2 regions of the Knoellia sp. LjRoot47 genome follow, and region 1 is predicted to be linked to the other one. Evidence: predicted binding sites of a transcription regulator. Region 1 holds the regulator's gene; the other holds the start of a gene.

The links. Region 1 encodes HspR, which represses chaperone genes until heat shock. Its sites were predicted from a motif close to AAGTTGAGTCNNNNNGACTCAACTT; they were not measured.
Region 2: a site for HspR is predicted at 1,444-1,468, ahead of ACSQ11_RS03275 (Hsp20/alpha crystallin family protein). Genes of this name have one in related genera too.

Annotation. Positions count from the first base shown of each region.
Region 1 is NZ_CAXUQS020000001.1:1,507,064-1,522,727, reverse strand. It holds gene mmsA (multiple monosaccharide ABC transporter ATP-binding protein) at 1-753, opposite strand, end outside; gene ACSQ11_RS07405 (hypothetical protein) at 920-1,189, opposite strand; gene ACSQ11_RS07400 (heat shock protein transcriptional repressor HspR) at 1,217-1,687, opposite strand; gene ACSQ11_RS07395 (DnaJ C-terminal domain-containing protein) at 1,690-2,721, opposite strand; gene grpE (nucleotide exchange factor GrpE) at 2,759-3,382, opposite strand; gene dnaK (molecular chaperone DnaK) at 3,379-5,280, opposite strand; gene ACSQ11_RS07380 (hypothetical protein) at 5,457-6,608, opposite strand; gene ACSQ11_RS07375 (hypothetical protein) at 6,704-6,850, shown strand; gene ACSQ11_RS07370 (NADP-dependent oxidoreductase) at 6,862-7,881, opposite strand; gene ACSQ11_RS07365 (MarR family winged helix-turn-helix transcriptional regulator) at 7,981-8,412, shown strand; gene ACSQ11_RS07360 (hypothetical protein) at 8,455-9,075, shown strand; gene ACSQ11_RS07355 (hypothetical protein) at 9,072-9,671, shown strand; gene ACSQ11_RS07350 (hypothetical protein) at 9,668-10,291, shown strand; gene ACSQ11_RS07345 (hypothetical protein) at 10,269-11,564, opposite strand; gene ACSQ11_RS07340 (alpha/beta fold hydrolase) at 11,647-12,336, opposite strand; gene ACSQ11_RS07335 (ABC transporter substrate-binding protein) at 12,516-14,348, shown strand; gene ACSQ11_RS07330 (ABC transporter permease) at 14,355-15,419, shown strand; gene ACSQ11_RS07325 (ABC transporter permease) at 15,416-15,664, shown strand, end outside.
Region 2 is NZ_CAXUQS020000001.1:635,643-651,306, forward strand. It holds gene ACSQ11_RS03265 (hypothetical protein) at 1-177, shown strand, start outside; gene ACSQ11_RS03270 (alpha/beta-hydrolase family protein) at 174-1,403, shown strand; gene ACSQ11_RS03275 (Hsp20/alpha crystallin family protein) at 1,522-2,004, shown strand; gene ACSQ11_RS03280 (DsbA family oxidoreductase) at 2,086-2,805, shown strand; RNA gene ffs (signal recognition particle sRNA small type) at 2,831-2,927, opposite strand; gene ACSQ11_RS03290 (N-acetylglucosamine kinase) at 2,978-3,931, opposite strand; gene ACSQ11_RS03295 (carbohydrate ABC transporter permease) at 3,945-4,871, opposite strand; gene ACSQ11_RS03300 (carbohydrate ABC transporter permease) at 4,868-5,767, opposite strand; gene ACSQ11_RS03305 (ABC transporter substrate-binding protein) at 5,811-7,115, opposite strand; gene ACSQ11_RS03310 (N-acetylmuramic acid 6-phosphate etherase) at 7,112-8,110, opposite strand; gene ACSQ11_RS03315 (MurR/RpiR family transcriptional regulator) at 8,339-9,223, opposite strand; gene ACSQ11_RS03320 (serine hydrolase) at 9,233-11,008, opposite strand; gene ACSQ11_RS03325 (exo-beta-N-acetylmuramidase NamZ family protein) at 11,005-12,333, opposite strand; gene ACSQ11_RS03330 (glycoside hydrolase family 3 protein) at 12,348-12,797, opposite strand; gene ACSQ11_RS03335 (glycoside hydrolase family 3 protein) at 12,828-14,153, opposite strand; gene ACSQ11_RS03340 (hypothetical protein) at 14,388-15,146, opposite strand; tRNA gene ACSQ11_RS03345 (tRNA-Ser) at 15,525-15,612, opposite strand; gene ACSQ11_RS03350 (DUF6597 domain-containing transcriptional factor) at 15,656-15,664, opposite strand, start outside.

The DNA.
Region 1 (15,664 bases):
GCCGATCTCGGGGGTGTGGTCGGGGAAGCGCGACTCGAGCGAGCGCCCGACCATGCCGCGGATGATCCGGTCCTCGTCGACGGCGCCCTCGCGCACGTCGAGCGTCTCGACCGTCTGGCCGTCGCGGATGATCGTGATGGCGTCGGCGATGGCCTCGATCTCGTTGAGCTTGTGGCTGATCATGATCGAGGTGATGCCCCTGCCCTGCAGGCCCCGGATGAGGTCGAGCAGGTGGCGCGAGTCCTCCTCGTTGAGCGCCGCCGTGGGCTCGTCGAGGATGAGCAGCTGGACGTCCTTGGCGAGGGCCTTGGCGATCTCGACGAGCTGCTGCTTGCCGACACCGATGTTCTTGATCGGCGTCTCGGGGTCCTCCTCGAGCCCGACCCGGGCGAGGAGGTCGCGCGCGCGGTTGTTGGTCTTGACCCAGTCGATCGCGCCGCGCCTGGTCTCCTCGTTGCCGAGGAAGATGTTCTCGGCGATGGAGAGCTCGGGGATGAGCGCGAGCTCCTGGTGGATGATGACGATGCCCGCGTGCTCGGAGTCACGGATGTTGTTGAACGTGACGTCGGCGCCGTTGAAGCGGATCGTCCCGTCGTAGGTGCCGTGGGGGTGCACGCCCGACAGGACCTTCATCAGGGTTGACTTGCCGGCGCCGTTCTCGCCACAGATCGCGTGGACGTCACCACGGCGGACCGTGAGGTTGACGTCGGACAGGGCCTTGACACCGGGAAATGTCTTGGTGATGCCCGTCATCTCCAGGATGGGCGCAGAACCGGCCACATCGTCTCCTCGTCGACATCGAACACCGTGGACCTCACTGGCCTCGGTGGACAGGATGCTAGACCCAAGATCTGTCAGCCACGCAACGTTCCGGAGCCGGACGCACGGCTTGTCCGGTGGACAAGCGGAAGTGGACAATTCAGGGAAGGCTCGGCTCCGGGTCGTACCAGCCGTCGCGCTCCTCGGCGAGCGCCGAGAAGCGGTCGCGCAGACCACCCTCCACGGGTCCGGAGGGGTCGTCGACCATCTCCTCGCGCACGTGGACACCCCAGTCGGCGTCCTCGGCGTCGTCGTCACCGGCGTGGGCGACCCGGATCACCCGGACCTCGGTGAAGCCCTCCTCGATGAGCTCGGCGGCGATCTCGTCGGCGGTCTCGCGCTCGGGGAAGATCAGCAGGTGCTCGGTCACGCAGCGAAGCGTATGCCGTCCGCGCACTCAGGGACGCCAGAGGACGAGCGCTCGGGACGCCGAGCCGGCGCCCTGTCCCGAACCCGGGCGACGGCGAGGCCGCTCGCCGAGCCGGCTGGCGAGGATCTCGCCACCGGGGCCGACGGAGAAGACGCGTGACCCGCCCGAGGCGGCGGCCCGGAGCTGCTCGACCTCTCGGGTCAGCTCGGCGACCCGCGAACGCAGCGCGTCGACGGAGTTCTCGAGCTCGAGGATCCGGGCGATGCCGGCGAGGCTGACGCCCTCCTCCTGGGAGAGGCGCTGCACCTCGCGGAGCAGCTCGACGTCGCGCGCCGAGTAGCGGCGCCCGCCGCCTCGGGTGCGCGACGGCGTGACGAGTCCGAGCCGGTCGTACTGGCGCAGCGTCTGCGCGTGCATGCCGGCGAGCTCGGCCGCGACCGAGATGACGAACACTGCGGCGTCGTCGTCCGGTCGCGGCGTCGCTCGGCGCGCAGCCACGGTCAGGCCTTCGCCTGCTCGACGAGACCGGCGCGCGGGTCGAGCCCCTCGGCCTCCGCACGCAGCACCTCGACGGCCTCTCGGGCGCGGTCGGACAGCTCGTCGGGGACGAGGACCTGAACCTTGGCGAGCAGGTCGCCCGTCGAGGACGAGCCCGCGACGCCGCGACCCTTGACGCGAAGTACGCGACCCGACGGCGTGCCGGGGGCGATGCGCACCTTGACGCTGGAGCCGTCGAGCGTCGGCACGGCGACCGTGGCACCGAGAGCCGCCTCGGCGAAGGTCACCGGCAGGTCGATCGTGAGGTTGTCGCCGTCGCGCCCGAAGACCGGGTGCTTCTCGACGGTGACGGTGAGGATGAGGTCACCGGCGGCGGCCCCGGGCTCACCGGGCTGGCCCTTGCCGCGGAGCCGGATCTTCTGCCCGTCCTTGACGCCCGCAGGGATCCGGGCCGTGATCGTGCGGCCCTCGGCGGTCCGCAGGGTCACCGTCGAGCCCTCGACGGCGTCCCGGAACGGGAGCGTCGTCGTGGCCTGGACGTCCGCGCCCTTGCGCGGACCGCGGGGGGCGCCGTAGCCGGCATACCCGGGTTGCGGACGACCGCCACCGCCGGCGGCACCGCCGAACATCTGCGACAGGAGGTCGTTGATGTCGTCGCCGCCACCGGGGCCGCCGTAGGACTGACGGCCGCCGGTGTCGAAGCGGACCCGCGACCCACCGCCACCGCCGAACGCGCTGAAGATGTCGTCGAACCCGCCGTTGCCACCGGCCCCACCGGCCGTGAAGCGAGCACCGCCGTGCGCCATCTGCCGGACCGCGTCGTACTCCTCACGCTGCTTGGGGTCCGACAGCACCGCGTGGGCCTCGCCGATGTCCTTGAACTTCTGCTCGGCAGCGGAGTCCCCGGGGTTCTTGTCGGGGTGGTGGGTGCGCGCGAGCTTGCGGTAGGCCTTCTTGATCGCCCCCGCGTCGGCATCCTTGGGGACGCCGAGGATCGCGTAGAAGTCCTTCTCGAACCAGTCCTGGCTCGCCATCAGCGCCTCCTTCCGGACGTCGTCTCGTGAGTATGGGTCACTCGGGGTCGGCCACCGCGACCCGCGCCGGGCGCAGGACCTGGTCACCGGTGCGGTAGCCGCGCTGGAGCACCTGGACGACCGTCGTCGTGCTCGCGTCCGCCGGGAGCTCCGGGTTCGAGGAGTCCCAGGCGGCGTGCATGAGCGCCTCGTGGTGCATCGGGTCGAACGGCTCGCCGACCTCGCCGAAGCGGGTCAGGCCGAACTTGCCGAAGCTCGCCTCGAGCTTGTCGGCGATCGCGGCGAACGGGCCGTCGGTGAGGTCACCGTGGTCGCGCGCCGCCTGGATGTCGTCGAGCACCGGCAGGACCGTCTCGAGGACGTCGCGCACCGCGCGCTCCTGGACGAGGGCCCGGTCGCGGTCGACTCGACGCTTGTAGTTGACGTACTCGGCGTTGAGCCGCTGGAGGTCGTCGAGGCGCTGGGCCGCGAGCACCGTGTCGGGGTGCTCGCCGCCCTCGGCAGCCACGTCCTCGGCCGCGGGGGCGGTGGCCCCGGCCGGAGCCGGAGCCACCTCCTCACCGTCGTTGGCCGACTCGGTGTTGATCGCGTCGGACGACTCGTCGTCCACGACCTCGCCGTCGAAGACCTCGTCCTCACCCGGCATACGAGCGTCGGTCACTTCTTCTCCTCGTCGTCCTCGACGACCTCGGCGTCGACGACGTCGGAGTCATCGTTGGCCTGCGCGCCGGCCTGCTCGGCGCCGTCCGACGCCTCGCCACCGGGGACGTCGCCGGACTCGCCCTGCTCGGCGGCCGCGGCGTACATCGCGGCGCCCATCTTCTGGGACTCCTCGTTGAGGTGGTCGATCTTGGCCTGGACCTCGTCGCGGGACAGCGTCGACTCGGGCTTGATCGCCTCCTTGAGGTCCGCGAGCGCGGTGTCGACCGGGCTGCGCTGCTCGTCGGTGAGCTTGTCACCGGACTCGCTGAGGAACTTCTCGGTCGAGAAGACGAGCGACTCGGCCATGTTGCGGGTCTCGGTCTCCTCGCGACGCTTCTTGTCCTCGTCGGCGTGGGCCTCGGCGTCCTTGACCATGCGGTCGATCTCCTCCTTGGACAGCGCGCTGCCGCCCGAGATGGTGATCTTCTGCTCCTTGCCGGTGCCGCGGTCCTTGGCCGTCACGTGGACGATGCCGTTGGCGTCGATGTCGAAGGTGACCTCGACCTGCGGCACGCCACGCGGGGCCGGCGCGATGCCGGAGAGCTCGAAGGTGCCGAGCGCCTTGTTCTGCTGGGCGATCTCGCGCTCACCCTGGAAGACCTGGATGAGGACCGACGGCTGGTTGTCCTCGGCCGTCGAGAAGACCTCGGAGCGCTTGGTCGGGATGGCCGTGTTGCGCTCGATGAGCTTGGTGAACAGCCCACCCTTGGTCTCGATGCCGAGCGAGAGCGGCGTGACGTCGATGAGAAGGACGTCCTTGCGCTCACCCTTGAGGACACCGGCCTGGAGCGCGGCGCCGAGCGCCACGACCTCGTCCGGGTTGACGCCCTTGTTGGGCTCCTTGCCACCGGTGAGCTCCTTGACGAGCTCGGTCACGGCCGGCATGCGGGTCGAGCCACCGACGAGGACCACGTGGTCGATGTCGGAGAGCTGGATGCCGGCGTCCTTGATGACGTTCTGGAACGGCTGCTTGGTGCGGTCGAGGAGGTCCTTGGTCATCTGCTCGAACTGGGCGCGGGTCAGCGTCTCGTCGAGGTGGATGGGGCCGTTCTCGCTCATGGAGAGGTACTGCATCGAGATCGTCGTCGAGCTGGCCGAGGAGAGCTCCTTCTTGGCCTGCTCGGCGGCGTCGCGCAGACGCTGCATGGCGATCTTGTCCTTGGACAGGTCGACGCCGGTGTTGTTCTTGACCGTGGTGAGGAGGTGCTTGACGACGCGGTCGTCCCAGTCGTCACCACCGAGCTGGTTGTCACCGCTCGTCGCGCGGACCTGGATGGTCGAGAAGCCGTCCTCGGGGTCCTTGCCGACCTCGAGGAGGGACACGTCGAAGGTGCCGCCGCCGAGGTCGAAGACGAGGATGAGCTCGTCCTCCTTGCCCTTGTCGAGGCCGTAGGCGAGCGCCGCGGCGGTGGGCTCGTTGACGATGCGCAGGACGTTGAGGCCCGCGATCTCACCGGCCTCCTTTGTGGCCTGGCGCTCGGCGTCGTCGAAGTAGGCGGGGACGGTGATGACCGCGTCGGTGACGGGCTCACCGAGGTAGGACTCGGCGTCGCGCTTGAGCTTCTGGAGCGTGCGCGCGCTGATCTCCTGCGCGGTGTACTTCTTGCCGTCGATGTCCTCGCTGGTCCAGTCGGTGCCCATGTGGCGCTTGACGGAGCGGAGGGTGCGGTCGGCGTTGGTCACGGCCTGGCGCTTCGCGATCTCGCCGACGAGGACCTCACCGCCCTTGGAGAAGGCGACGACCGACGGGGTGGTGCGGCCGCCCTCGGCGTTCGCGATGATCGTGGGCTCGCCACCCTCGAGGACGGCGACGGCGGAGTTGGTGGTTCCGAGGTCGATACCGACTGCACGGGCCATGTGACTGTCTCCTTGCGTTGAGCTGGGGTTGAGTTGCTGTCACTCAAGTTAGGAGCCGGTATGCCGTGTGGCAAATCCGCGCGTCAAAACTTGCGTTCACTCGACTCAACTCTCGCCCGGGGGCCCGTGTTCCCCCGGGCGCCAACTTTCTTGCGCCGGGCCTTCTGGTGGAGACGTCAGGGCGCGGGGCGGGTGTGCCGGATCGCCACGGTGCACGCCGGAAGCCTCGACAGGTTGTTGGTCGGGTCGTTGTCGGAGACCGTCGCGAGGTAGGGGAAGAAGCGGTTGTCCTCGTTCTCGTCGACGTGGACGTCGGCCTCGCGCCCCGACTCTCCGCGCACGAAGAAGGTGTGGGTGCCGGCCGCGATGGCGTCCATGACCTTGCCCTTGGGCATGGCCCACGGGGTGCCGTCGGGCAGCGTGCCACCCAGGGTGCTGATGAACGGCTTGCGCCCCGCCCTCTGGATGCCGGTGACCTGCCACCGACCGGGGGCGAGGGTGTCCGTCACCGGGACCCAGAACTCCTCGATCGGCTGCCACACCTGCCCGTGCAGGTTGTAGTTGTAGTCCGACGACTCACGTCGCCCCGCTCCGCGGTCCCAGATCTGCTCGTGGATGTCGATCCGCTGGTGGGTCGTCGTGGCCTCGAGCTGCGTCTGGCTCCAGAAGCGGGTGACGATGCCCTGGAAGTTGTCGGGGTCCGATGCCTCGACGATGGCGGCGGGCAAGCTCAGGGCGCGCACGATCGCGGCGACGGCGACGTCCTGCGCGTAGCGGTTGAGGCGGCCCACCACGCGGGTCATCCGCTGGGCGAAGTACTCACGGGCCACGGCCTCGGCCGACGTGCCCTCGGCCATGCCACGCAGGATCTTGGCGCCGACGCCGTCGAGGTCGATGTCGGCGATCGCCTCGGTGAGCTCGACCCTGATGAGCTCGTTGATCTTCGCGTGCGCGGCCTCGGCTCCCGCATCGGACGTCATGTCCTCCTCGAGCAGGATCGCGACGAGGGCGAGCTGGCCCGGGACCTCCACCTGCTGCCCTGCGGCGTTGATGACGATCGGCTGGAGCGTGGTGTCCACGTGGCCGAGCTGGGCCGGGAGGGTGCGGTTGGCCCCGATGCCCATCGGGCCACCGACGCTGCCGTGGCTGCCCGGGGAGAAGACGAACCCGGGCGCCCCGTCGAGGTTCGGGGCGTCCGGGCGGTGGGTGATGGTGCGACCGTCGATCGTCACGACGATGACCCACATGTAGGGCTCGCTGTCGCTCTCGTCGGCGCCGTGGAAGCAGAACAGCTTGTCGAGCCGGATCCGGACGGGGATGGTGGCCATGGTCGCTCCTGGGGTCGGGGTCGGTCATCCCTGAGGAGCGGGGCGCGGGCCCGCAGATACACCAGGTGTCGGTGGCCGGCCCTAGCGTTCTCGGCATGGCAGACGACGGCACCGTGCGACACCTGCGGGTGGTGCGCGCAGCACGCCCGGTCGAGGTCGTCGGCGACGACCTCGACCGCGAGGCGTACTGGGCGCGGCTCGAGCAGCTGCGCGCCGAGCGTGAGCGGCTGCGCGCCGGCTGACCGCTGGGGGCTCAGCCCAGCGAGACGATCATCTTGCCGGTGTTCTCGCCGCGCAGGAGGCCGAGGAAGGCGTCGACGCCGTTCTCGATGCCCTCGACGGCCGTCTCGGCGTACTTGAGCTCGCCGGAGGCCAGCCAGCCGCCGACCTCCTCGACGAACTGCGGCTGGAGCGCCGCGTGGTCGCCGACGAGCATGCCCTGCAGGCGCAGCCGCTTGCCGATGACGAGCGCGAGGTTGCGCGGTCCGGGCGTCGGCTTGGTCGCGTTGTACTGCGCGATCATCCCGCAGATGGCGGCGCGGCCCCTGACCTTGAGCGACGAGATCGCGGCCTCGAGGTGCTCGCCACCGACGTTGTCGAAGTAGACGTCGATGCCGTCCGGAGCAGCCTCGCGCAGCTGGTCGGCGACCGGGTCGTTCTTGTAGTTGAAGGCGGCGTCGAAGCCGTACTCCTCGACGAGCAGACGGACCTTCTCGTCGGAGCCGGCCGAGCCGATGACGCGCGAGGCGCCCTTGAGCCTCGCGATCTGGCCGACCTGGCTGCCGACGGCACCGGCCGCGCCGGAGACGAAGACCGCGTCGCCGGGCTGGAACGACGCGACCTCGAGCAGACCCGCGTATGCCGTGAGCCCGGTCATGCCGAGGACGCCCAGGTAGGCCGAGAGCGGGGCGATCGTGGGGTCGACCGTGACGACGACCGAGGCGTCGACCTCGGCGTACTCGCGCCAGCCGAGGCCGTGCAGCACGTGGTCGCCGACGGAGATGCCCTCGGCGGCGGAGGCGATGACCTCACCCACGGCGCCACCCTCCATGGGGCGGTCGAGCTGGAACGGCGGGGTGTAGGACTTCACGTCGTTCATCCGACCGCGCATGTAGGGGTCGACCGAGAAGTGGAGGTTGCGCACGAGGACCTTGCCCTCAGCGGGAGCGGTGACCTCGGCCTCGCGCAGCGCGAAGTCCTCGGTCGTCGGCCAGCCCTGCGGACGGGCGACGAGGTGCCACTCACGGCTGGACGTGGGAAGTGCTGCGGTCATGGGTGGAGGCTCTCCTCGGGTGCGACAGAAACTTCAGTACGTGAAACACCATGCTCCGAGATATTTCAGGTTGTCAAATACTTGGCCTATCGTGGAGGCATGTCCACTCCCCGCCCTGACCCCCTGACCTTCGAGGTCGTCGACCTCATCGGGTCCGTGGTGGCGCGCTACCACGAGGAGTACGACCGGGCCGCGGCGCAGCACTCCCTCACCGGCGCACAGGCCCGGGTCCTGGCCCTGCTCGCCATCGAGCCGCTGCCCATGCGCCAGGTCGCACGGACGCTCAAGTGTGAGCCGTCCAACGTCACCGGGATCGTCGACCGGCTCGAGGCCCGCGGCCTCGTCGAGCGACGTCCCGACCCGGCCGACCGTCGGGTCAAGGTGGCCGCGATGACGGTCACCGGAGCCCGCACGGCACGCCTGCTGCGCGACTCGCTCGGCTTCGCGAGGGAGCCCCTCGCCGAGCTCTCGCGCGCCGAGCGGACGACCCTGCGCGACCTCCTGCAGCGGATGGTCGGCGAACAGCAGTAGTCCTGGCCTCTCCGGCCCCCCGGATTCCCTACACTCCCTGCCATGGGGGAGAACGCGAGGGCTGGACGAGGCGTGCTCGGGCGCGCCCGCGGCTTCGTCACGGGCCGGCCGACGAGCCAGAAGGTCGGCGGCGGGGTCGCCGCGGCCCTGCTCGCGAGCGCACCCTTCGGAGGCCTGGCCGGCACACCGGAACCCGGGCCGGAGCCGATCGTCGCCGGCAAGGCGATCATGGTCGGCCCCTACGAGGTGGTCGTCGACAAGGTCGTCGAGCTGCCCGATCTCAAGCCCGCGGTCTCGCCGTTGCCGTCACAGCGCGTCGTGGTCCTCGACACCCGTGTCACCCTCACCGGAGACCGACCGGAGTACGGCGTCACCCTCTCCAACAACATCGCCGTCTCCGGGGGCGGGGTCAAGATCGTCGAGGCGCCCAACCTCTACTTCGTCGAGGACGCGACGCGGATGTCGAACTTCAACCCGGGCCTGACCTACCGGTTGGCGCTCGCCTACGTCACCTCCGGTCCGTGGCAGGGCGACTCTGTCACCGTCAAGGCCAACCTCGTGGAGTTCCGCGAAGAGGACAAGCAGACGCTCGACCCCGACGCCTGGGTCGCCCGCGACGAGGTCCAGTGGCAGGGCAGCCTGCCCCTGGTGAGGCGACCGTGAGGCGCGCCATCGCCACCGGCGCCCTCGTCATCGCGGCCATGGGTATCGGACGTGTCATCAACGACCGCATCCCGCTGGGTGATGTCGCCGACAGCGCGTTCGTCCACCCCGGGTCGGTGGGCAAGCCCGTCCCCCTGGACTACGCCGACGTCACCGTGACCGGCATCCACGTGACACCGACGATCATGGGCAACCCCGCGTCGGCGGCCGGTGGGCGCTTCCTCGTCGTCGACACCGAGATGGTCGCCACGAAGGCCCCGACGTTCGTGGCCGGGTTCTTCCTCGTCGACAAGCACGACCGGCGCTGGATCGCCTCCACCCGCGGCCCCGAGTGCGCCCAGAACGCCAACCTCTCCACCGGGGTCCGCCACTACGCGAGCTTCTGCTTCGACGTCCCCAAGAAGGCGCTCGACGGCGCCCACCTCATGGTGACGCGCGGCGCCTGGGACTCGCACGAGGCGCAGTTCCGCCGCGACGACCTCGCCGACATCGACCTCGGCATCGCCGCCTCCGAGGTCGACGACCTCTGGGCGAGCAAGGACGCCGTCAACGTCAAGGAGAGCGGACCCGTGCCGCCCGCGGAGGCCCGCCGATGAGGACCCGACCCAGCCGGTGGTGGATCGCGGGCGTCCCGTTCGCCGTCGCCGCCATGCTCGCCGCGAGCGGATACCGCGTCCCCGTGTTCTGGTACCAGTCCGGCCAGCACCACGAGATCGCCGACGGGGACGCGCAGGAGTGGGTGGACGTCGCCGAGCAGACCTCGGACGCCCACGGGGACTTCACTCGGCGCTACTCGGTGAGGCTCGCGGGGCTGGGAGGCGAGAGCACGGCATACGAGGCTCGCTCCGACGAGTTCACGCTCGCCGACGGCATGGTGGCACGGCAGGTGCGCCTCGACTTCAGGGCCGACCCGAGCCAGCCGCTCATGCACTGCGCGCTCACGCTCGTCGACGACGAGGGTCGCGAGTACCGCGTCGGCCACCCGTTCGACGAGATCGGCGAGAGCATCGCGAACTGTGTCCCGGAGGAGACTCCCGGCCCCAGCATGCCGGTGCTCACCGCGCAGAAGCGCGGCGTGCTGCCGGAGAAGGAGCTGCCGCGACCGAGCGAGTGGTCGGTGACGCCCGCCATCGCCGTGCCCAAGAACGCGACGTTCGTCGCGCTGCGGATCTCGTTCGAGAACCCGGACTACGTCACGCTCCGGCTTCCGCGCTGACCGCGGTCGGCGCGACGGGCTCGGGGTCGTCGACGCGGTCCACCCGCAGCTTGGGCCCGAGGAGCCAGTCGATCGCCGCCGCGAGCAGCGCCGCCGCGAGGACCATCGTCACCGCGAGCCCGACGGACTTCTCCAGGGGCGAGAACGCCAGCCAGGTCTTCGTCTCCACCGGACCGATCACGAGACGCAGCAGCTGGGCGACGAGCCACGGGACCCGCAGGACGAGGAGGAAGGCGAGGCAGAAGGTCAGCATCGGGAGCAGCCCGGCGGTCGCCATCATCCGCAGCCCGTTCCAGAACGCCGACCACCGCTCGCGCACGTCGGCGAGAAGCCCGCCGCCGAAGCGGCGCACCGGCGCGGGGATCCTCTCCCAGCGCGGGTTCGGCTGCGTCGAGGCCTCTTCGGGCCCTGAGAGCTTGTGGCCGAGGACGACGGCACCGACGGTGATCCATGCGAGCGGCACGATGACGACCGCGTCGACGGCGCCGAGCAGCCCGAAGAGCCACGTCGTCGCCGTGTCGACCGGGTTCGCCAGCGGTCCCAGGGTGCTGACCACCTGGTCGTACTGGTCGAGGACGAGTCGCGAGGCCCGGCGGTCCTCGACCCACGTGACACCGGCCTCGCGGATGTTGGCGACCTTCTGCGCGACCTGCGAGGTGTAGTAGACCTCGACGAGGGCGCCGACGAACGCCAGCCAGAGGAATCGCGTGACGCTCTCGAACCGGCCGAGCGCGTAGCGCAGCACCCACGCGATCGCGACGATGGCGAGGACGACCTGCCAGTCGTAGATCGCGAGCCGACCCGCGAAGTCGTAGTCGATGTCCTCGGAGAGGCTGAACTGGTTGAACTCCGCGTAGGCCGCCTCGTTGGTGAACCTCAGCAGGTCCTCCTTGAGCAGCCCGTAGGACACGTAGACCGCGAGGAAGGGCACGAGCACACTGACGGCCACGTCGACGAGCCGCATCTCGCGCTTCTCCGTCGGCGCCTGGCGGGCCTCGCGCTGCGCGAGCGCGGCGACGTTGGGCAGGGCGCCACGGGTCATCCAGAGCATGGCGATCATCGCGAGCAGGAACCCGAGCGGGGCGAGCACGAGGATGAGCTGGGCGGCGAAGGCGTTGTGGTCGCTCACGACGACGGCGAGCCAGAGGGCCCCGCTGCGCAGCGCGAGACCGAGGCATGCGATGACGACGAACGGTGCCCAGTAGGCGCGCAGGACCCGCCACGCCGACACGAGCACGGCCGGGATGTCGCGCACCCTCATCTCGTCGTTCATGCACTCCCCCGATGTCGTCGCCCGCCGCGAGCGCCCCTGCTGACGACCGGAGCATACCGAGCGGGTCGCGTCGGCGACCGGCTCACGCGTCGAGGTGGTCCCGGACCGCCGCGAGGTATGCCGTCGGCTCGCGCGCGTGGATCTCGTGGCCCGCGTCGACGGTCACCGTCCTGCCGTCGCGGACGGTCGCGGCGAGGTCCGCGACCGCGTCCTGCGGGACGAAGCTCGCAGGCCCCCCGCCGATGACGAGGACGGGCACCGGGATCGCCGCGATCACCTCGGGCCAGTCGGCGGCGGGACTGTCGATCTCGGGCCGCACCTGCTCGACGACCGCCCAGTCGAAGGGCAGCTCGCCCCGCGGCCGGTGCGGCGTGTTCGGCCGACGAGGTCGGGGCACACCGACGTCCTCGAGCACGAGCCGGCGCACGAGTGGTGAGACGGCGGCGACGCGGCACGCCACGAGACCGCCGAGGGAGTGCCCGACGACGTCGAGCGTGCCCTCGTCGCCGACGAGGCGTGGGAGCAGTGCCAGCACGTCCCCGGCCATGAGCTCGATCGAGTAGGCGCCCGGCCACGCGCTGGCCCCGTGACCGCGCAGGTCCACGGCATACACGGCCCTGTCCCTCGACAGGTCGGCTGCCACGACGTCCCAGTCGGACGCGGTGAGGCCGGTGCCCGGCAGGAGGACGACCGGCGCGTGCTCGGGCGTCGGGCAGACCCACGTCCGGACGGACAGCGCGACCCCGTCGCAGTCGATCGTCGCGGGCCTCATGGCCCCAGTCTGCGCCCCGTTCGTCTCGCTCGACGGGTGCGGCGGAAAGTTACATTCCGATGCGATCTGGACGGAAGTTATTGACGGACGTGCCGGATTCCGTGTAGACCTCATCGACAACCGCGCTTCGCGTGGGGCGCGGGGGCGATGCTCCGCGAAGGCCGAAGGATCGAGGACCGATGAAGTTCCGAACGAACCCCGCCGGCCGGGGGCTGCGAACCGTGCTCTCCGGACTGCTCGTCACACTGTTGGCCTGTGCGGCAACGCTTTTCGCGGGCACCGGCGCCCACGCCGAGTCCAAGAACGAGAAGACGCTGACCATCGCGGTGAGCCAGGAGGTCGACTCGCTGAGCCCTTTCCTCGCCGTCCGGCGCATCACGACGGCCCTGGGGCGACTGTCCTACGACTTCCTCACGAACTACGACCCGAAGACGGGCAAGACCATTCCGGCGCTCGCCGAGTCGTGGACGACCTCCGAGGACGGCCTGACCTGGACCTACAAGATCCGCGACACGAAGTGGACCGACGGCACCCCGATCACCTCCGAGGACGCCCGGTGGACCTTCGACACGATGATGAAGGACGAGGCAGCGGCGACGGCCAACGGCAACTTCGTCGAGAACTTCGAGACCGTCAGCGCCCCTGACCCGCGCACGCTCGAGATCAAGCTCAAGGCGCCGCAGGCCACGATGCTCGCGCTCGACGTGCCGATCCTGCCCAAGCACAAGTGGGAGAACGCCGGGGACTACTCGAAGTTCAACAACGACAAGGAGTTCCCGATCGTCGGGAGCGGCCCGTGGGTCATCAGCGCCTACGAGGTCAACCAGTCGATCACCCTCACGCCCAACAAGGACTTCTGGCGCGGTGCCCCCAAGTTCGACAAACTCGTCTTCCGCTACATCGACGACAGCGACGCGCAGGTCGAGGCGCTCAAGGCCGGCGAGGTCGACTTCGTCTCGGGTCTCACCCCGGCCCAGGCCAAGGCCCTCGACTCGGCGGAGAACATCACCGTCAACAAGGCCAAGGGCAAGCGCTTCCAGGCCATCACCCTCAACCCGGGGGCCCGGCTCCAGGACGGCACCGCCTTCGGTGACGGCAACAAGGCCCTCCAGGACCCGGTCGTGCGCGAGGCGCTCGTCCGGACCATCGACCGCGAGGCCATCTACAAGACGGCCTACGGCGGCTTCGGTGAGGCCAACGGCGGCTACATCCCCTCGCGCTACAAGGACTACCACTGGCAGCCCGAGGGCGACGCCGTCATCGGGTTCGACACCGCCAAGGCCGGCGAGCTCCTCGACGGAGCCGGCTGGGCCAAGGGCTCAGACGGCATCCGGGCCAAGGGCGGCCTCAAGCTGTCCTTCCGCTTCAACGTGCACGCCGACAACCCGCAGTACATCCAGGCCGCCGAGATGATGCGCGAGTGGGCCAAGGAGGCCGGGATCGACCTCAAGGTCGAGCCCGTGTCCGAGGTCGGCGCACTGCTCGACGCCGGCACCTACGACATCCTCACGACCGGCTGGAGCGTCAACCCCGACCCCGACTACATCCTCGGCATCAACCGGTGCTCCGGTCTCCCGGCCAAGGCCGGCGGTCCGTACCTGTCCGACGCGTACTACTGCAACCCGGAGTACGACAAGCTGTATGCCGCCCAGCTGGCCGAGCTCGACCAGCCCAAGCGCGCCGAGATCGTCAAGCAGATGCAGGAGACGCTCTACAAGGACAACATCTTCGTCGTCCTGGGCTATGCCGACCAGCTCGAGGCCTTCCGCTCCGACGTCATCGCCTCGATGACGCCGCAGCCGGACCCGGGTGGCAACTACGACAGCCAGGATGGCTACTGGAGCTGGTGGTCCGCGAAGCCCGTGGGCGAGGAGGACACGGCTGCGGCCGACTCGGGCGGCACGAGCTCCGGGCTCATGCTCGGCGGCGGCGCCGTGGTCCTCGCGGCCCTCGCGGCCGGGGTCGTCCTGCTTCGTCGCCGCGGCGGGTCCGCCGCTGACGACCGTGAGTGACGCTGGATGACGGAGCTTCCTCCCAGTGACGCGGTCCCGCACCTCGACGAGGTGCGGGACCGCGTGGACGCCACCGACGACCGACGCGGGCGCGACGGCGACCGCCTGCGGCGCACCGCGGCATACCTCGGAAAGCGTCTGCTCGGCGCAGCCGTCTCGCTCGTCGCCGTGATCTTCACGAGCTTCTTCCTCTTCCGGATCATCCCCGGCGACCCGGTGCGCGTCATGACGCACGGCCGCCCGGTGACCATCGAGCAGAAGGAGGCGCTCGCCCGCGAGTTCGGGCTCGACAAGCCGATGCTCGAGCAGTTCGTCAACTACCTGCTGGGCGTGCTGCGCTTCGACTTCGGCGAGTCGTTCCAGTACAACCGGCCCGTGCTGTCGATGGTCGGCGAGCGCCTCGGCCCGACGCTGCTGCTCGTCGGGGCAAGCCTCGCCGTCTCGATCGCGCTCGGCCTGTGGCTCGGCGTGCAGGGGGCGTGGAAGCACGGCAGCACCTCGGACCGCGTGCACACCGGCGTGGCGCTCACCCTCTGGTCGGTGCCGAGCTTCTGGCTCGGGCTCATCCTCATCGTCGTCTTCGCGTCGGGGCTGGGGTGGTTCCCGACGTCCGGCATGAAGACGCCCGGGGTGACAGGCGCCGACGCCATCCTCGACGTCGCGCACCACATGGTGCTGCCGCTCGTCACGCTCGTCGCCGTCGTCTACGCCCAGTACCTCCTCGTCATGCGCTCCTCGCTGCTCGACGAGATGGGCTCGGACTACCTCACGACCGCTCGGGCCAAGGGGCTGCGCGACACCGAGGTCAAGCGCCGCCACGCGGTCCCCAACGCGCTGCTGCCGGCGACCACGCTCGTCTTCATCAACGTCGGGTTCGTCCTGTTCGGCGCCGTCCTCGTCGAGACGGTCTTCTCCTGGCCCGGGCTCGGCAAGCTCTTCTACGAGGGCCTGAGCGTGCCCGACCTGCCGCTCGTGCAGGGGCTGTTCGTCATCTTCTCCGCGGCGGTCATCCTCATGAACCTCGTGTCCGACCTCATCTACCCGCTCATCGACCCCCGGGTGCGCCCATGACGACCGCGACCGCCTCACCACGCCAGCTCACCTGGGCGCGACGTCGGCGCGCGGTGGCGACGTTCTGGGGCGACTACCGCCAGAACCGCGCCGGCCTCTTCGGCCTCGCGATCCTCGCCGTCTTCGTGGTCTCCGCACTGCTCGTCCCGTGGCTCGTCGGCGAGGACGCGCTCAGTGTGACCCGCCCCGCCGGCGAGCCGCTGCAGCCGCCGAGCGGCGAGTTCTGGCTCGGCACCGACCGCTCG
Region 2 (15,664 bases), 870 kb from region 1:
GCCGCCGGGGTCGCCTGCCTCGGAGGCGCCGGCCTGCTCCTCGGCTCCCGCCGGTCGCGCGGGTCGCATCGGTCGGGCGGGTCGCATCGGTCGCGACAGGAACGGCGGTCGCAGTCGGCTCGGCCGTCCCGGCGGTCACCACGAGCCACCCTCGCGATCGAGGGAGGTGCGCGATGAGCGCCGCCACCCGGTCCCGGCTTCGGCTGCCGAGGGCCTCGACCGCCCTCGCCGTGCCGGTCGCGCTCGGAGCCGCGACCTTCCCGTCGTTCCTCCCGGTGCAGCCCGTCGCCCTCGGCGTCCTCCTCGTGCTGTCGCTGGGCGTCGCGCTCGTCGCCGCTCGCCGCATCGCCTCCGTCGGGCCGCGGCTCACCATCCGCGCCCAGCAGGGAGCGGTCGCGCTGGGAGGTGCGCTCACGGCATACGTCGCGTTCCTCGCGCTCACGACGCAGAACGCGATGCGCGCACGGATCGGCATGGACCCGCTGTCGCCGATCGACGTCGGCGTCGCCCTCGGGACCGCGCTCGTCCTCGTCGGCGCCACCCGCGGGGTCCGGTGGGCCTGGCGTCACCGGGCGGCGGTGTCACGTCGCGCCGTCGCGTTCGTGACCGGCCTCGCGCTGCTGACCTTCGCGCCCGCGAGCGCGCAGGCCGCGGCGACGACGAACGACCAGGTGCTCCTCGCCACCTCCCCGGTCGGGGCCGTGCGCGCGTATGCCGGCCTCGCCGACGCCGCGGACGACTCCGAGCGCGCCCGGATCGCCGTCGAGCGGCTCACCGCTGCCGGAGGGCTGACCCGCGGCCACCTGCTCGTGGCGATCCCGACCGGGTCGGGCTGGGTCAACCCCGAGTTCGTCGCCGGGAGCGAGCACCGCTTCGGGTCGGACGTCGCGACGGTGTCGATGCAGTACGACTCGCGCCCGAGCTGGGTGGCGTTCCTCCTCGACCGCGACGGTGCGGTGACGGGAGCGCGGGCCCTGCTCGACGAGGTCCTGCTCGCGGTGTCGAGCCTCCCGCGGTCGCAGCGACCCCAGGTCCACGTCGTCGGGGAGAGCCTCGGCGCGACCGCCGGACAGGCCGCCCTCACCGCACCGGATGCGGGCGCGCTGCGCGACGCGGTGTGCTCGACGTTCTGGCTCGGCACGCCCGGCGGCGGGCGCACCGGGCTGCCCCGCGAGACCCTCGCCGCCAACGTCGACGACCCGATCGTCCACGCCCGCCCGTCCATGGCGCTCGTGCCGACGGACGAGGGCCGCCCGTGGCTCCCGCTGGTCTCGTTCGTGCACGCCGGAGCCGACGTCGTGGCCTCGCTGGCGGTGCCCGCGGGCTCGGGCCACCGCTACGGCGCCGAGCAGCCCGACCGCCTCCAGACCTGCGCGGCCGGCGCCTCCACGGGAACGGCTTGACGAGCGCGGGGACTCGGGGTTACAACAGGAAATGAGCACGAAGTTGAGCGGCTCCCACTCAAGAAAGGCCCCCTCGAGGTCGAGCAGATCGACCTCCCGTTCATCAAGGAGAATCGTCATGAGCACCACCCCCCACGACCCGTTCCGCAGCCTCGACCGGACCTTCGACCGGTTGTTCAACGAGGGCCTGCGCGGCCCGTCGGGCGCTGCCGGCTCGGTCATGCCGATGGATCTCTACCGGTCCGGGGAGAGGTTCGTCGCCCACATCGACCTGCCGGGAGTCGACCCCGAGAGCATCGCCATCGACGTCGAGGACCGCACCCTCACGGTGCGCGCCGAACGCCCGGCGCCCGAGACCGAGGACGCCCAGTGGCTCTCCCGCGAGCGCCCCAGCGGCACCTTCGCCCGGCAGCTGTCGCTCGGCCGCGGACTCGCGCTCGACCGGATCGAGGCCGACTACCGCGACGGCGTCCTCACGCTGACGATCCCCGTCGCCGAGGAGGCGAAGCCGCGCCGGATCTCGGTCTCGCACGGTGGCTCGTCGCGCGAGATCGAGTCGGGGCACGGCGACGAGGGCACCCGGACGGCCGAGTCCGCCTGACCCCGCGCCCGGCACCGCACCGGGAGCCGGCAGGAGGCCCGACGGCCGGAGCCGTCGGGCCTCCGACGTATCGTCGGGGCCATGCGCATCGATGTCTGGTTCGACCTGGTCTGCCCGTTCTGCCACGTGGGACGGCGCCGTCTCGAGCTCGCCGTGGACCAGTTCGTCGCGGCGTCCGAGCCCGGCGAGCCGCGCGACGTCGACGTCGTGTGGCACAGCTACCAGCTCGACCGCTCCGCCCCGGCCGTCGCCGAGGGGTCCAACGTCGACCGCATCGCCGCCAAGTACGGCCGCACCCGCGAGGAGATGGTGGCCCAGCACGAGTCGATGGCCGCCGATGCCGCCGAGGTCGGTCTCGACTTCCAGTGGGACAAGGTCGTCAGCGGCAACTCCTTCGACGCGCACCGCGTCCTCCACCTCGCGCGGGCCCGCGGGGTCGAGAAGCCCGTCACCGACCGGGTCATGCGGGGCTGGTACACCGAGGGCGCGGCCCTGGGCGACACCGACACCCTCGTGCGTCTCGCCGTCGAGGGCGGGCTCGACGAGTCGGACGTGCGCGAGATGCTCGGCTCCGACGACTACGGCTACGACGTGCGGGCCGACGAGGCGACCGCCAACCAGATCGGTATCACCTCGGTCCCGACCTACGTCCTGGACCAGAAGTTCGCCGTCACCGGCGCCCAGCCCGTCGACGGCCTGCTCCGTGCCCTCGAGCTCGTGTGGGAGGACCGCGGCAACGCCCCGGAGGCCCGCGGTGGCGGGTGCGGCGGGTGCGAGGGTGGCTGCGCCTGCGGCGCCTGACCGCTCGCGGAGACCGCTGGGGGAACGCGAAGACACCCCGCGTACCTGGAAGAGCTCACCTGCCCTTGCTGCATTCCTGCCCTGGGGGAGTTCAGTGAGGTACCACCACGCGGGGTGCCGGGTCCAAGTCTAACCCGGTGGGACCAGCGCCCTCCAACTCGGCCCGACGGGCTCAGGAGAGGTGCACGTATGCCGGGTGCCTCGGGATCGTTCCCGTCTCACCGAGCACGGTGGCCAGGTGGAGGGCGCCGTCGAGCGCACCACCCACGGCGGGGGTGAGCGACTCCCCGGCCGACGCCACCGCCGCCTCGAGCGCTGACCGCACCGGCTCCGCCGCGAGCAGCCCGCCGGTCGCGACGAGGACCGGCGAGTCGATCCCCCGGGCGGCCGAGAGCAGCGACTCCGCGAGCGACTCGCCCGCCGCCGTGCAGATCCGCGCGGCCACGGCGTCGCCCAGCGTCGCGGCCTCGGCGACGCGCGGCGCGAACGACGCGAGCAGCGCCGGGGCGTCGCCGCCGGTCATGACCCGACGTGGCCAGTGCGAGGTCGCACCGAACGCCGACTCGCCCTCGGAGAGCAGCCGGTCGGACCCACCCGGCAGCCCGTCGTGGAACCGCAGCCCGGCGCGCAGCCCTTCGAGCCCGACACCCGCTGCCGAGCCCCGGTCACCCAGGACGTGACCCCAACCGTCGACGAGCCGCCACACCGACGTGTCCGCAGACCCGAAGTCGGACCCGAACGCCACGGCCCCCGTGCCGGCGGCGACGACCGCTCCCGGGCGCACGCCACCGAGCGCCCCGACGAGCGAGGCGACGGCGTCGCTGACGACCGCGGTGCGCTCGGCGCCGAGGGCACTCGAGACGACCCGCACCACCTCGACCGGGTCCGACAGGAAGAGCAGGCCACGCTGCGACCAGCACACCGCAGCGACGTCATCGACCCCGCCGTCGTGCAGCAGCCGGGCCGCGTCGCCCGCGAGGGCCGGGACGTCGATGCCACCGGACCCGATCCGCACCCCGGGCGCCGTGAGCACGGGACCGGGCGCGCCGGCATACGACCACTGCAGGCGAAGTCCGGAACCGCCCACGTCCACGCCGACGACGGCAGGCGATCGGTCCGCACTCACGGGCGGAAGCCGATCACTTCGACATGCCGGCGGTCAACCCCGCGACGATCTGCTTGGTGGCGAAGAGGAAGAGCACGATGAGCGGGATCGTCGTGATGACGAGCCCGGCGAAGAGGGCCGAGTAGTTCGTCGCGTTCTCACCGAAGAAGTTCGTCAGGCCGACGGGCAGGGTGTACTTGGACTCCGAGCGGAGCAGCACGAGCGGGTAGAGGAAGTCGTTCCAGATCGGCACGAACCGGAAGACCGCCACCGTCGCGAGCGCCGGTCGCACCATCGGCACCATGATCCGCCAGAACGTCTGCCACGGGCTCGCGCCGTCGAGCACGGCCGCCTCCTCGAGCTCCTCGGGCAGCTGCCGGAAGAACGTCGTGAGGACGAAGATCGAGAACGGCACGCCGGCGGCGGCGTACATGAGGGCGAGGCCGAGCCGGCTGTCGATGAGGCCGAAGCCGTCGAAGAGGAAGAACACCGGCAGGATCGCGAGGTGGATCGGCAGCATGAGCCCCGAGAGGAACAGCGACTCGAGCCAGCGGAAGATCCGCGCGCGGCTGCGCGCGAGACCGTATGCCGCCATGGTCGAGACCGCGGTCGAGATCGCCACCGCACCCGCGGTCACCGCGAGCGAGTTGGTGAAGTAGGTCCCGAAGCTGCCGACCGTCCACGCCTCCTTGTAGGCCGCGACCGTCGGTGACGTGGGCAGCCCCAGGGGGTTGGTGATGAAGTCGGCGTTGGTGCGGAAGGAGTTGAGCACCATGATGACCAGCGGTGCGAGAGCCAGGACCGCGTAGCCCCACAGCAGGATGCTCGCGCCGACACCACCGACCGGGTCGCTCGAGCTCGTGCCGCGGCGGCGGCGCGGTCGGCGCTGTCCGCCGTCGGCGGAGTCGGTCGCGTCGACCCCGGTGGGTGCGGCGTCGGCCGCGGTGAGCGTGGTCGTCATGACGCCATCCGCCTCTCGTGCCGGCGCAGGACCTTGGTCGCCGCCATCGCCCCACCGAAGATGATGAGGAACAGGACCGTGGCCAAGGCCGAGGACGTCCCGATCGCGTCGACCGCACCGGAGTCGAATGCCGAGCGGTAGAAGAGCAGCGAGACGAAGTCGGTCGAGCCGGCCGGGTTGCCGGTCGATCCACCGAAGGCGAACGGCAGGGCGAACGCCTCCATCGCGAAGATGAAGGTGAGCACCGAGACCGTCCCGATCGCGGGGATGAGCAGCGGGAAGGTGATCTTGCGGAACACCTGACCGTGCGTGGCCCCGTCGACGCGCGCTGCCTCGGTGAGCTCCTCGGGGACGCCGCCGAGCGCCGCGCCGTAGAGCAGCACCGGGAAGCCGACCCACTGCCAGACCGAGACGAGGATGACGACCCAGAGGGCGGTCTTGGGGTCACCGAGCCACGGGAGGGCGAACTGCTCGAGGCCGACCTTGGTGAGGAGCTGGTTGACCGGGCCGAACGTCGGCGAGAGCAGGAGGGTCCAGAGGTAGCCGATGACGATCGGGCTCACGAGGTAGGGCATGGCGTAGAGCGTCTGCAGCATCCGCCGCGTGCGGGCCCGGCGGTGCAGCAACGTCGCGACGGTGAGGCCGATCGTGTTCTGGACGAGCATCGTGCCGACGAAGAAGAGCACGTTGTGGAGCAGCGCCTTGGGCAGGTCGGTCTTGAACGGTGCCCGGTTGACGAGCGCCGAGAAGTTCGACAGCCCGGCGAACCCCTGACGGTTCGTCCCCTGCCACTCGAAGAAGGCGTACGAGAACGCCGTGAGCATCGGGTAGAGGACGAACACGCCGAAGAGGATCAGCGCCGGCGCGAGGAAGGCCAGTCCGGTGCGCGTCTTCACGACAGCGAGTCCAGCACAGCCCGCGACCCGGAATCCACCCCGGTCACGAGGAGGGCTTGAACCAGGCCTTCACCCCGGTGTCGATGTCGGCCGCGACCTGCTCCGCCGTCTTGGAGCCGAGCAGCAGCTGCTGCGCACCCTTGCCCATGAGGTCGGTGCCCGACGGGGTGCCGTAGCGGAAGTCGGTGAGCAGCAGGTAGGGCGACGGCGACTTCTCGTAGTTGTCGGCCATCTGCTTGAGCAGCGGGTCGTTGTAGGTGACGCCGGGGACGGCCGAGATCTGCTTGACCTCGTCGGCGACCATCTGGCCGAACTCCTTGGTCGACATCCACTTGACCAGCTCGAGGGCGGCCTCCTGGTTGGGCGACTTGGCGTTGACCGCGAAGTTGCCGTCGGCCCAGCCGGCGGTCGTGGACTTGTCCTCGGGCGAGCCCTCGGGGGCCGGGACCTCGAAGACGCCGAGGTCGATGTTGGGGTTGGCCTTCTTGAGCGTGGCCATGTCGAACGAGCCACCGGGGAACATCGCGGCCTTCTCCGCGGAGAAGAGGGTCTGTGCGTCGGTGACGGCGACACCCGTGACGTTCTTGGGGAAGTACTTGGTGAGCTGCTTGAAGACGTCGATCGAGGCGACGAAGTTGGGGTCCGTGAACGACTTCTTGCCGGTGAGGACCTCTTCCTGGAAGGCCGCACCACCGAAGCGCGGAGCCGCGAGCACCTCGTGGACGATCGGCAGGGTCCAGTCGTCCTTGGCGCCGACGGCGATCGGGGTCACGCCACCGGCGAGGAGCTTGTCGCCCGCGGCGGTGAAGTCGGCCCACGTCGTGGGGGCCTCGCTGATGCCGTTCTTCTGGAACAGGCCCTTGTTGTAGAACATCTGCACCGTCTGGCGCGCCAGCGGCACCGAGTACAGCTTGCCGTCGGCCTTGGACTTCGCCGAGTTGACGACGTTCTCGTCCCAGCCGGAGAGGTCGACCTTGCCGTCGAGCGGCACGAGCGACTTCGACGCGATGGTCGGCTCGACCTGGCCGTAGGAGCGGACCTGCGGCACGTCCGGGCCGTCGGAGCCGGCGAGGCCGGTCGCGAGGATCTTGTTGTACTCGGTCGCCTTGAACGGCTTGAACTCGACCGTGATGCCCTCGTGCTTGGCCTCGTAGGCGTCGAAGATCTTGTTGTATGCCGCCTCGTCCTCGACGCGCCACGACCAGACCGTGAGCGTGGTCGCCTTGGCGTCACCGCCGTCGCCGGAGCCCTTCGAGTCGCTGTCGCTCGACGGTGCGCAGGCCGCGACGGCGAGCACCCCCGTGAAGGCGATGAGGGTGAAGGTGGAGCGGCGGGTCCGCTGGGTCATGACAACTCTCCTGTCGACGCTGACTGGCTTGAGGTGGGGCTCGGGGTGGGGGCTGTGGGGGGTGTGGGGCTGGACGAGTGGGTGGGGCTGGAGGTCGTGAGGGCCGTCAGAGCGGTGGCGACGGAGTCACCGCCCGCCGCGAGGGCGCTGAGCGCGACATCGACGGGGACGTCGGCCAGCAGCGAGAGCAGGGCCGGCTTGAGCTGGCCACCGGCCGCCTCGAGGACGATCCGGGCGTCCTCGTCGCTGGCGCCCGTCGCCTCCTGGAGGATGCGCACGACGCGGCCGCGCAGCTTGGCGTTGGTGGCGACGACGTCGACCATGAGGTTGGACCACGTCCGGCCGAGCCGGATCATCACGGCGGTCGAGAAGGAGTTGAGGACGAGCTTCTGCGCCGTGCCGGCCTTGAGCCGGGTCGACCCCGTGAGGACCTCCGGCCCGGTGTCGGCGACGAGGAGGTGGTCGGCGTGTGCCGCGAGCTCCGATCCCGGGTTCGCCGTGATGAGCGCGGTGCGCGCCCCCATCTCGCGGGCGCACATCAGGGCGCCCTTGACGTAGGGGGTGCGACCGGAAGCGGTGAGCCCGATGACGACGTCCTGGCCCGTGACGACGCTGGCGTCGGCACTGCCGAGGTCGATGTCGTCCTCGACGTTCTCGACGGCGCGCAGCAGCGCGGTCGGACCGCCGGCGTGGTGGGCGACGAAGAGCCCCTCGGGGGCGTTGAACGTCGGCAGCAGCTCGGCGGCGTCGAGCACGGCCAAGCGGCCGGACGTGCCCGCCCCGAAGTAGTGGACGTGGCCACCGGCCCGGATCGCGGCGACGGCGTGGTCGACGAGCAGGGCCAGCTCGGGGAGCAGCTCACCGACGGCGTCGGCCACCGTGCGGTCGGCCTCGTTCATCAGCGTGAGCACCTCGAGGGTCGACGCGGTGTCGATCCCGACGGTGCCGGGATGGCGTTCTTCCGTGGGCGCACTCACCCGGACGTCGCTGACCATTCTTGAAGGTTAGTTTCTTACGCGCCCAGCGTCAACAATGTGAATGACTGACTTCGGGGGCGCCGGCGGGCACCCGCGCGAACGCCGCCCCAGCACCTCCAGCGTCCGCAACCTTGGTCGGGAACCCGACCACCTCTGCGAACGCACGCACCCGGCATACGCCACCGTCCGCAACGTTGGCCGAGAACTCGACCACCTCTGCGGACGCCATGCCTCGACGTGCCACCGTCACGCGATGTGGTGGCCCTCGACGGCCTTGCGGCTGTCCGCGACGGCCTTGCGGGCCCGGCGCAGGTCCCGCTGAGCCACCGCGATGTAGAGGCAGTCCACGACGGTGAGGGCCGCGATGCGGCTGGCCGTGGCACCCGAGCGCAGCGACGTCTCCCGGGCCGCGGTGGTGAGCACGATGTCGGCGCCCTTCGCGAGCGGGGACAGCGGGAAGTTGGTCACGGCGATCGTGCGCGCCCCGTGCTGGCGGGCGACGGCGAGCGACTCGATGGTCTCGCTCGTCGACCCCGAGTGGGAGATGCCGATCGCGACGTCCTGCTTGGTGAGGAGCGTGGCGCTCGTGAGGGCGATGTGCGGGTCGTTCCAGGCGAAGGACACGACGCCGATGCGGTGCAGCTTCTGCTGGAGGTCGGCGCCGACCGTGGCGCTCGCCCCGATGCCGTAGACGTCGACCCGGGTGGCCCGGGCCACGGCGTCGACCGCCGCGGTCAGCGAGTCGCGGTCGAGCTGCTGAGCGGTCTCCTCGACCGCGCTCGAGTCGACGGAGGCGACCTTGGCGACGATGTCGTCGATCGTGTCGGACGCACTGATGTCGCTGCCGGCCATCCGCTGTTCGCGGGGCATCGCCGACTCCGCCGCGAGCGCCAGCCGCAGCTGCGGGTAGCCCTTGAGCCCCAGCCGCTTGCAGAAGCGCAGGACCGTCGTCTCCGACGTCTTCGCCGCCTGGGCGAGCTCGGTGATCGTGAGGTCGGAGGCCCGACGCGCGTCGGCGAGGACTTGGGCGGCGACCCGCTCCTCGGCAGGGGTCAGCGAGGGGAGGATTCCACGCAGACGGACAAGGAGCGGGGCGTCAGCCACGTCGAAGGACTGGGTCGAAGTCGACATGTGCCAAAACTACGACCTCCGGGACAGAGTCCAGCCAGAAGTGGCGAAGTCGTCCGGACTGCGGTCGGCGTCGAGGAGCAGTCCGCGGCCGGCCACGGCCCTCACGCGGCTCACGGCGACCCCGCGGCCCAGGGTGTTGGCGTCGGTGGCGTAGCGCCACCGCAGCAGCTGCTCGCCGGCCGGGAGGTCGGCACGCACCTGGCGCCACCGCCGCTCGCCGTCGGTCCCGCTGATCGGGCCGGTCGTGCCGTCGTCGAGCTCCGCGCGTGCGACCGAGCCGTCCCGCACCCGGTCCTCGCCCTCGCGGGCGTCGCCGGGGCTCCGCAGTCGCAGCGGCAGGGGCTGCCACGTGGACCCGCCGTCGCTCGAGGTCTCGACGTGCAGCACGTCGGTCTCCTCGGTCTGCGCGACGAGGTCGAAGCCGAGGCGGGCGCCACCCGCAGGGACCGCGAGCGGGACGGTGAGCGTCGACGTGCTCGCGTGCCGGGCCACGGTCTCCCAGAGGACGTGGTTGCCGCGGGCGGTGATCGGCAGGGCCATGCCCAGGCCGCGCGCCCATTCCTGCCGGGCGACGTTGATGCTCCCCCACGAGCGCGACGGGTGGACGCGGTTCGTGAGGAGGATGGCGAACGAGCGCGAGGCGAAGTCGATGACGATCGAGGTGCCCGTGTAGCCGGTGTGGCCCGCGGTCCTCGGGCCGCTCAGCGCGTCCATGTACCAGGTCTGGTTGAGCTCGAAGCCGAGCCCGTGGTCGTCACCCGGGAAGGCCTCGTTGAAGTTCGTGATGAGCAGCGAGACGCTCTTGCGGTCGAGGATGCGCTCGCCGCGGTACGTGCCACCGTTGAGCAGGGCCTGCGACAGGACCGCGAGGTCGTCGACCGTCGAGAAGACACCGGCGTGACCGGCGACGCCCCCGAGGGACCAGGCGTTCTCGTCGTGGACCTCGCCGCGGACCATGCCCCGGGCCGGAACGGCCTGGTACTCGGTCGCGGCCGTACGGTCCTTGGCCACGGGGTTGTACCCGGTGTCGCGCATGCCCAGCGGCCCGGTGAGCCGCGAGGCGACGACCTCGTCGAGCGACTGGCCCCGCAGTCGCTCGACGAGGACGCCGAGTGTGATGAGGTTGAGGTCGCTGTAGAGGTAGACCGTGCCCACCGGGTTGGTGAGTGGCTGGTTCATCACCGCAGCGATGCGTGAGGCCTTGTCGGGATACTTGCTGTAGAGCGGCAGCCACGACGTGAACCCACTCGTGTGGGTCAGCAGGTGCCGGATCGTCACCGACTCCTTGCCGGCCGCGCCGAACTCGGGCAGGTAGGTCGCCACCGGGGCCTCGAGCGCGACCTTGCCCTCCTCGATGAGCTGGACGACGGCGATCGACGTGAAGAGCTTCGACACCGAGGCCAGGTCGAAGATCGTGTCGCGACGCATCGGGACCCACTGCGCCTGCGGCAGCTCCTCCGTCGCGTTCTTGTAGCGGAGCGCAAAGCCGTCGACCTGGGTCGCGACGACGACCCCGTCATGCGCCATGAGCCCGACGTGCCCGGGATAGAGCGGGTGCCCACCGGGAGCCGCGACCTGGTGGCTGCGGACCTGGTCCTTGGTCAGCTGGATCGGCGCGGGGTCCAGACCCACCGACGCCGGCGTCCCGGCACGCAGCACCGTCGACGGCGGCGCGAACCCGGTGAAGGGCTTCGTGTAGTCCTCCGCGCGGGCGGCCGGGGCGGTGAAGAACGCCGCCCCGAGGACGAGGCCACCGCCGAGGACGGTGCGACGGGAGAGGCTCATCGAGCCGGGCCGTTGTAGATGAGGTAGGGCTGGCGGGCCGCGTCGAACTTTGCGAGCTCGGCCTTCCACGCCCCCACGACGGTGGCGACGTCGGCACCCGCGGTGATCTGGTCGCGCAGGCGGGTCGAGCCGGTCAGCTTGTCGATCCAGTACGGACGGGCCGGGTCGTAGGTGTCGTAGCGCCACTGGAAGTCCTTGTAGATGGACTTCGCCGCGACGAGCATCTCGACGCCCACGAGGACGGGGTCGATCGCCGAGGGGTCGGTGATGTGGACCTGGACGCCTCCGCAGACCTTGCCGACGTGCTTGTTGAAGGTCGGCGTGAAGTAGGCCTCGCGGAACGCCACACCCGCCACGTCACGACCGGCCAGGCGGTCCGCCCACTTGTGGTCGACGTAGGGGGCACCGATGAGCTCGAACGGCCGCGTGGTGCCACGCCCCTCGGAGAGGTTGGTCCCCTCGAACATCCCGGTGCCCGGATAGACGAGCGCGGTGTCGGGGGTCGGCATGTTGGGACTGGGCATGACCCACGGGAGGCCGGTGCCGGCATACGTGACGTCGCGGCGCCAGCCCTTGACCTCGACGACCTCGATCTCGGGAAGGCGACGACCACCGGTGTCGGTCGGCAGGATCTCGACGTTGAGGAAGCGGGCGAGCTCACCCACGGTCATGCCGTGCGCCTGGACGATCGCCTCGGCGCCGACGCCGGACGTCCACGGCTCGGTCATCATCGGGCCGTAGGCCGTGCCGCCGATGGGGTTGGGGCGGTCGAGGACGACGAAGCTCGCGCCGGTCTCGACGGCCGCCTTCATCGCCGTGTACATCGTCCAGATGTAGGTGTAGAAGCGCGCGCCGACGTCCTGGATGTCGAAGACGACGGTGTCGACGCCCGCCGCGCGGAACATCGAGGCGAACTTCGCCGTGTTGGCGCCGTAGGCGTCGTAGACGGTGATGCCGGTGCGCTCGTCGACGTAGGTCTCCTCGGCCTCGCCGGCCTGCGCCGTGCCGCGGAAGCCGTGCTCGGGACCGAAGACCCCGCGGATGTCGACCGTGCCCGCGTCGTGCATCTCGTCGACGATCGAGCGGAGGTTGAGCAGGATGCCGGTCGGGTTGGTGATCACACCGACCTTGCGTCCCTTGAGGACCGACCAGCCACTGGCGGCGGCGACGTCCGCGCCGGGGGTCACCTTGCGCTTCGGGTCGTTCGAGGCGGAGGTGTATGCCGTCGGGCTGGCGAACGCGGGTCCCGCACCGAGGGTGAGGGCGGCGGCGCCGGCGAGCCCGGCCCCGCCCGTGAGGAGCTGGCGGCGGTTGGGTGAGGTCATGGTCAGATCTCCACTCAGTAGGTGAGGCCGTGGCCGAAGGGGAAGAGCACCGTGGTGGGCGCGCCCTTGGCGGGGATGTCGACGGGGAGCTTGCCGGTCGGTGCGACGGCGCCGGAGATGACGCGGGCCGCGGCCTCGATGGCGACGGGGCTGTAGGAGTAGGTCGAGAGGTAGGTCGCGGTGCCGGGCAGGTAGGCGATGTCGTAGGGGTCGCGTGTGGCGACGACGATCACCGGGATCCCGGTGTCCTGCAACGCCTTGACGAGCTTCTGCTGACCAGCGCGCTTGTCGGTGACCGCGGTGTCCCAGGCCTTCATCGTCGTGACGACGACGGCGTCCTTGCCCTGGGCCGAGGCGACGGCCGAGGCGATCTGGGCGTCGGTGGGCGAGGTGCCGGTCTGGTTGACCGTCGTCGTGGCGCCGGCCTTGGCGAGTCCGTCGGCGAGGATCTGGGTCGTCGTCACGCCGTAGCCGGTGACGAGGACCTTCTTGCCCTACGTGGCGAGCGGGAGGACCTTGGCGTCGTTCTTGACGAGCGTGCTCGTGCGGTTGGTCACGGCGTCGGCGGTGGCGAGGTGCTCGTTGGTGCCGACGACGGAGCCGAGGGCAGCGGGGTCGACCATCGGGTCGGCGACGATGCCGCGCTTGACCTTGAGCTCGAGGACGCGACGCACCTTGGCGTCGAGGTCGGCCTGGCTGATCCGGCCGGTCTTGACGGCGTCGATGACGGCGGCGTACGCCTTGTCCATGGCGGGAGTCATGAGGAGCTGGTCGACGCCGGCCTCGAGGGCGCGGACGGCGACCTCCTCGTCGCCGTAGAGGTCACGAACGCCCTGCATCTCGAGCGCGTCGGTGACGATGACGCCCTTGTAGCCGAGCTCACCGCGGAGCAGGTCGGTGATGATCGGCTTGCTCAGCGTGGCGGGGTTGCCCGAGTCGTCGAGCGCCGGGAACGACAGGTGCGCGGTCATGATCATGTCGATGCCCTGCGCGATGGCGGCCTTGAACGGCGGCGCGTCGAGCTGCTCCCACTGCTCACGGCTGTGCGTGATGATCGGGAACGCGACGTGGCTGTCGGTGGCGGTGTCGCCGTGGCCGGGGAAGTGCTTGGCGCTGGCGGCGACCTTGCCGTCCTCCTGGTAGCCGGCGACCTGCGCGGCGACCATCTCGGCGGCGAGCTCGGGCTTGCTCGAGAACGAGCGGGTGCCGATCACCGGGTTGAGCGGGTTGACGTTGACGTCGGCGTCGGGCGCGAAGTTCGTGTTGACGCCCATGGCGCGCAGCTCCTCGCCGGTGATCGCGGCGGCAGTGCGGGCGTGGTCAGCCGAGCGGCTCGCGCCGAGGGCCATCGAGCCGGGGAACTGGGTGGCGGGCGGGCCGATGCGCGTCACGACGCCCTGCTCCTGGTCGGTCGCGACCTGGAGGGGGATGCGCACCTTGGACTGCTGGCTCAGCGCCGCCTGCTGCAGGCCGTTGGAGAGCCCGGCGATCTGCTGCGGGTTCTTCACGCTGTCGGTCCACGCGAAGTAGATGACACCGCCGAGGTGGTACTTCTGCACCACCTCGGCGGGAGTTGAGACCCCGTAGAGGGGAAGGTTGCGGGCGTCGGGCGTGGTGGCGTCCTGGCCGTAGACCTGCTGGACGAAGAGCTGGCCGACCTTCTCCTCCAGGGTCATCCGGACGAGGGTCGACTGGACCCACCCCTTGGGACCGGCCGGGACGGCGGCATCCGCGGTCGTGACCGGGATGGCTCCGGCGGCGAGGGTCGCAGCGACCGCCGAGGCGATCGCGGTGCGGCGGGTGACGGACGGACGGGGCATGACATCTCCGGTCTCTCGGGTCCACGACGATGTGAACCATTCACGCACTTGGTGTTGCCAATGGAACTTAGCCACACGTCCGGACATGCGCAACAGGTACGGACCAGTCACTTGCTGCCGTCGTTGGGAAACAGGGCTCGCGAGCCGGTCCTCGTCTCGCGAGCCGCGTCAACGAGGCTCTGGAGCCGACACCCGGCTCGCGAGCCGGGGTGGGACCGCGCGACCGGGCGACGGTCAGGTGATGACGGCGCGGAGCCCGGCGACGACGAGACCGCCGACGACTGCGACGCCGAGCCCGTGGAACCACCGCAGCCGGTGTTCGACGTCCTCCCCGTCCGGCCCCGGCTCGGTGGGCGCGGAGGTGCGGGGCCACCAGAGCTCGGCCACGGCATACGCGACGAAGCCCAGACCCATGCCCACCGTGGCACTGAGCACCCAGAACGGCCTGGTCCCCCGCGTCGGCGGAAGGGCGACGAGGCCGGCCACCCACATGAGGACGACGAAGAGGGCGGGGAAGGCGGCCCAGTCACGGTTCGAGGGGAAGGTCTCGGGCGTGTACGGCCGGGTACCGGAGTCGACCAGCGCCGTGAAGATCTCGGGCCCGTCGGGCATGCCGACGTAGAGCTCCGGCGCCCACCGCGTGCGGGTGCTGCCGTCGAGCGTGTAGACGAGCTGGCGCGGTGGGACATCGGTGGGACGCCCGGTGGAGTCCGCGCCGGGGACGTCGGCGTACCACGCGGACCCGAGCGCCGAGAAGTCCATCGTCTGGGGGCGGACGTTCTCGACCGCCTGGAAGCCGGTGACCCGCCCGGACCTCACGTCGGAGGCGACCTCGTGCGCCTTCACCTCCTGCAGCGACGACATCCACGACGGCACCGCCCAGGCCGCCCAGGCGGCGACGACGAGCGCGCCGAGGAGGCGGCGCAGCCAGAGCGACCGCCGCGCCCCTGCGGGCTCGGCCCCCAGGACCGTCTCCCCCACACCGGTCGTCATGGCCAGATGCTGACAGAACGGAGGCCCACCTGTCTGCACGTTCGACCGTCGGGTCCAGACCGCGACGGCACGTCGACCCTGCACCGTCATGTCGACATGGCGACGTGGCCGTGCGAGATCGACGTGGCTGTGAGTACACAGAAGGGGCTCCGACGTGGAGTCGGGGCCCTTCTGTTGGCGCGGGTCCCACGCTCTGCGTGGGCGGATAGGGGATTCCCCAACCAGACGTCCACCCCCATGCAGAAGGGCCCCGACATGGAGTCGGGGCCCTTCTGTTGGCGCGGGTCCCACGCTCTGCGTGGGCGGATAGGGGATTCCCCAACCAGACGTCCACCCCCCATGCAGAAGGGCCCCGACATGGAGTCGGGGCCCTTCTGTTGGCGGAGGATAGGGGATTCGAACCCCTGAGGGCGTTAACCCAACACGCTTTCCAAGCGTGCGCACTAGGCCACTATGCGAATCCTCCAACGGAGGAGGTTACCCGAGCACCGAACGCCGACGAAATCGCGTCACCGCTC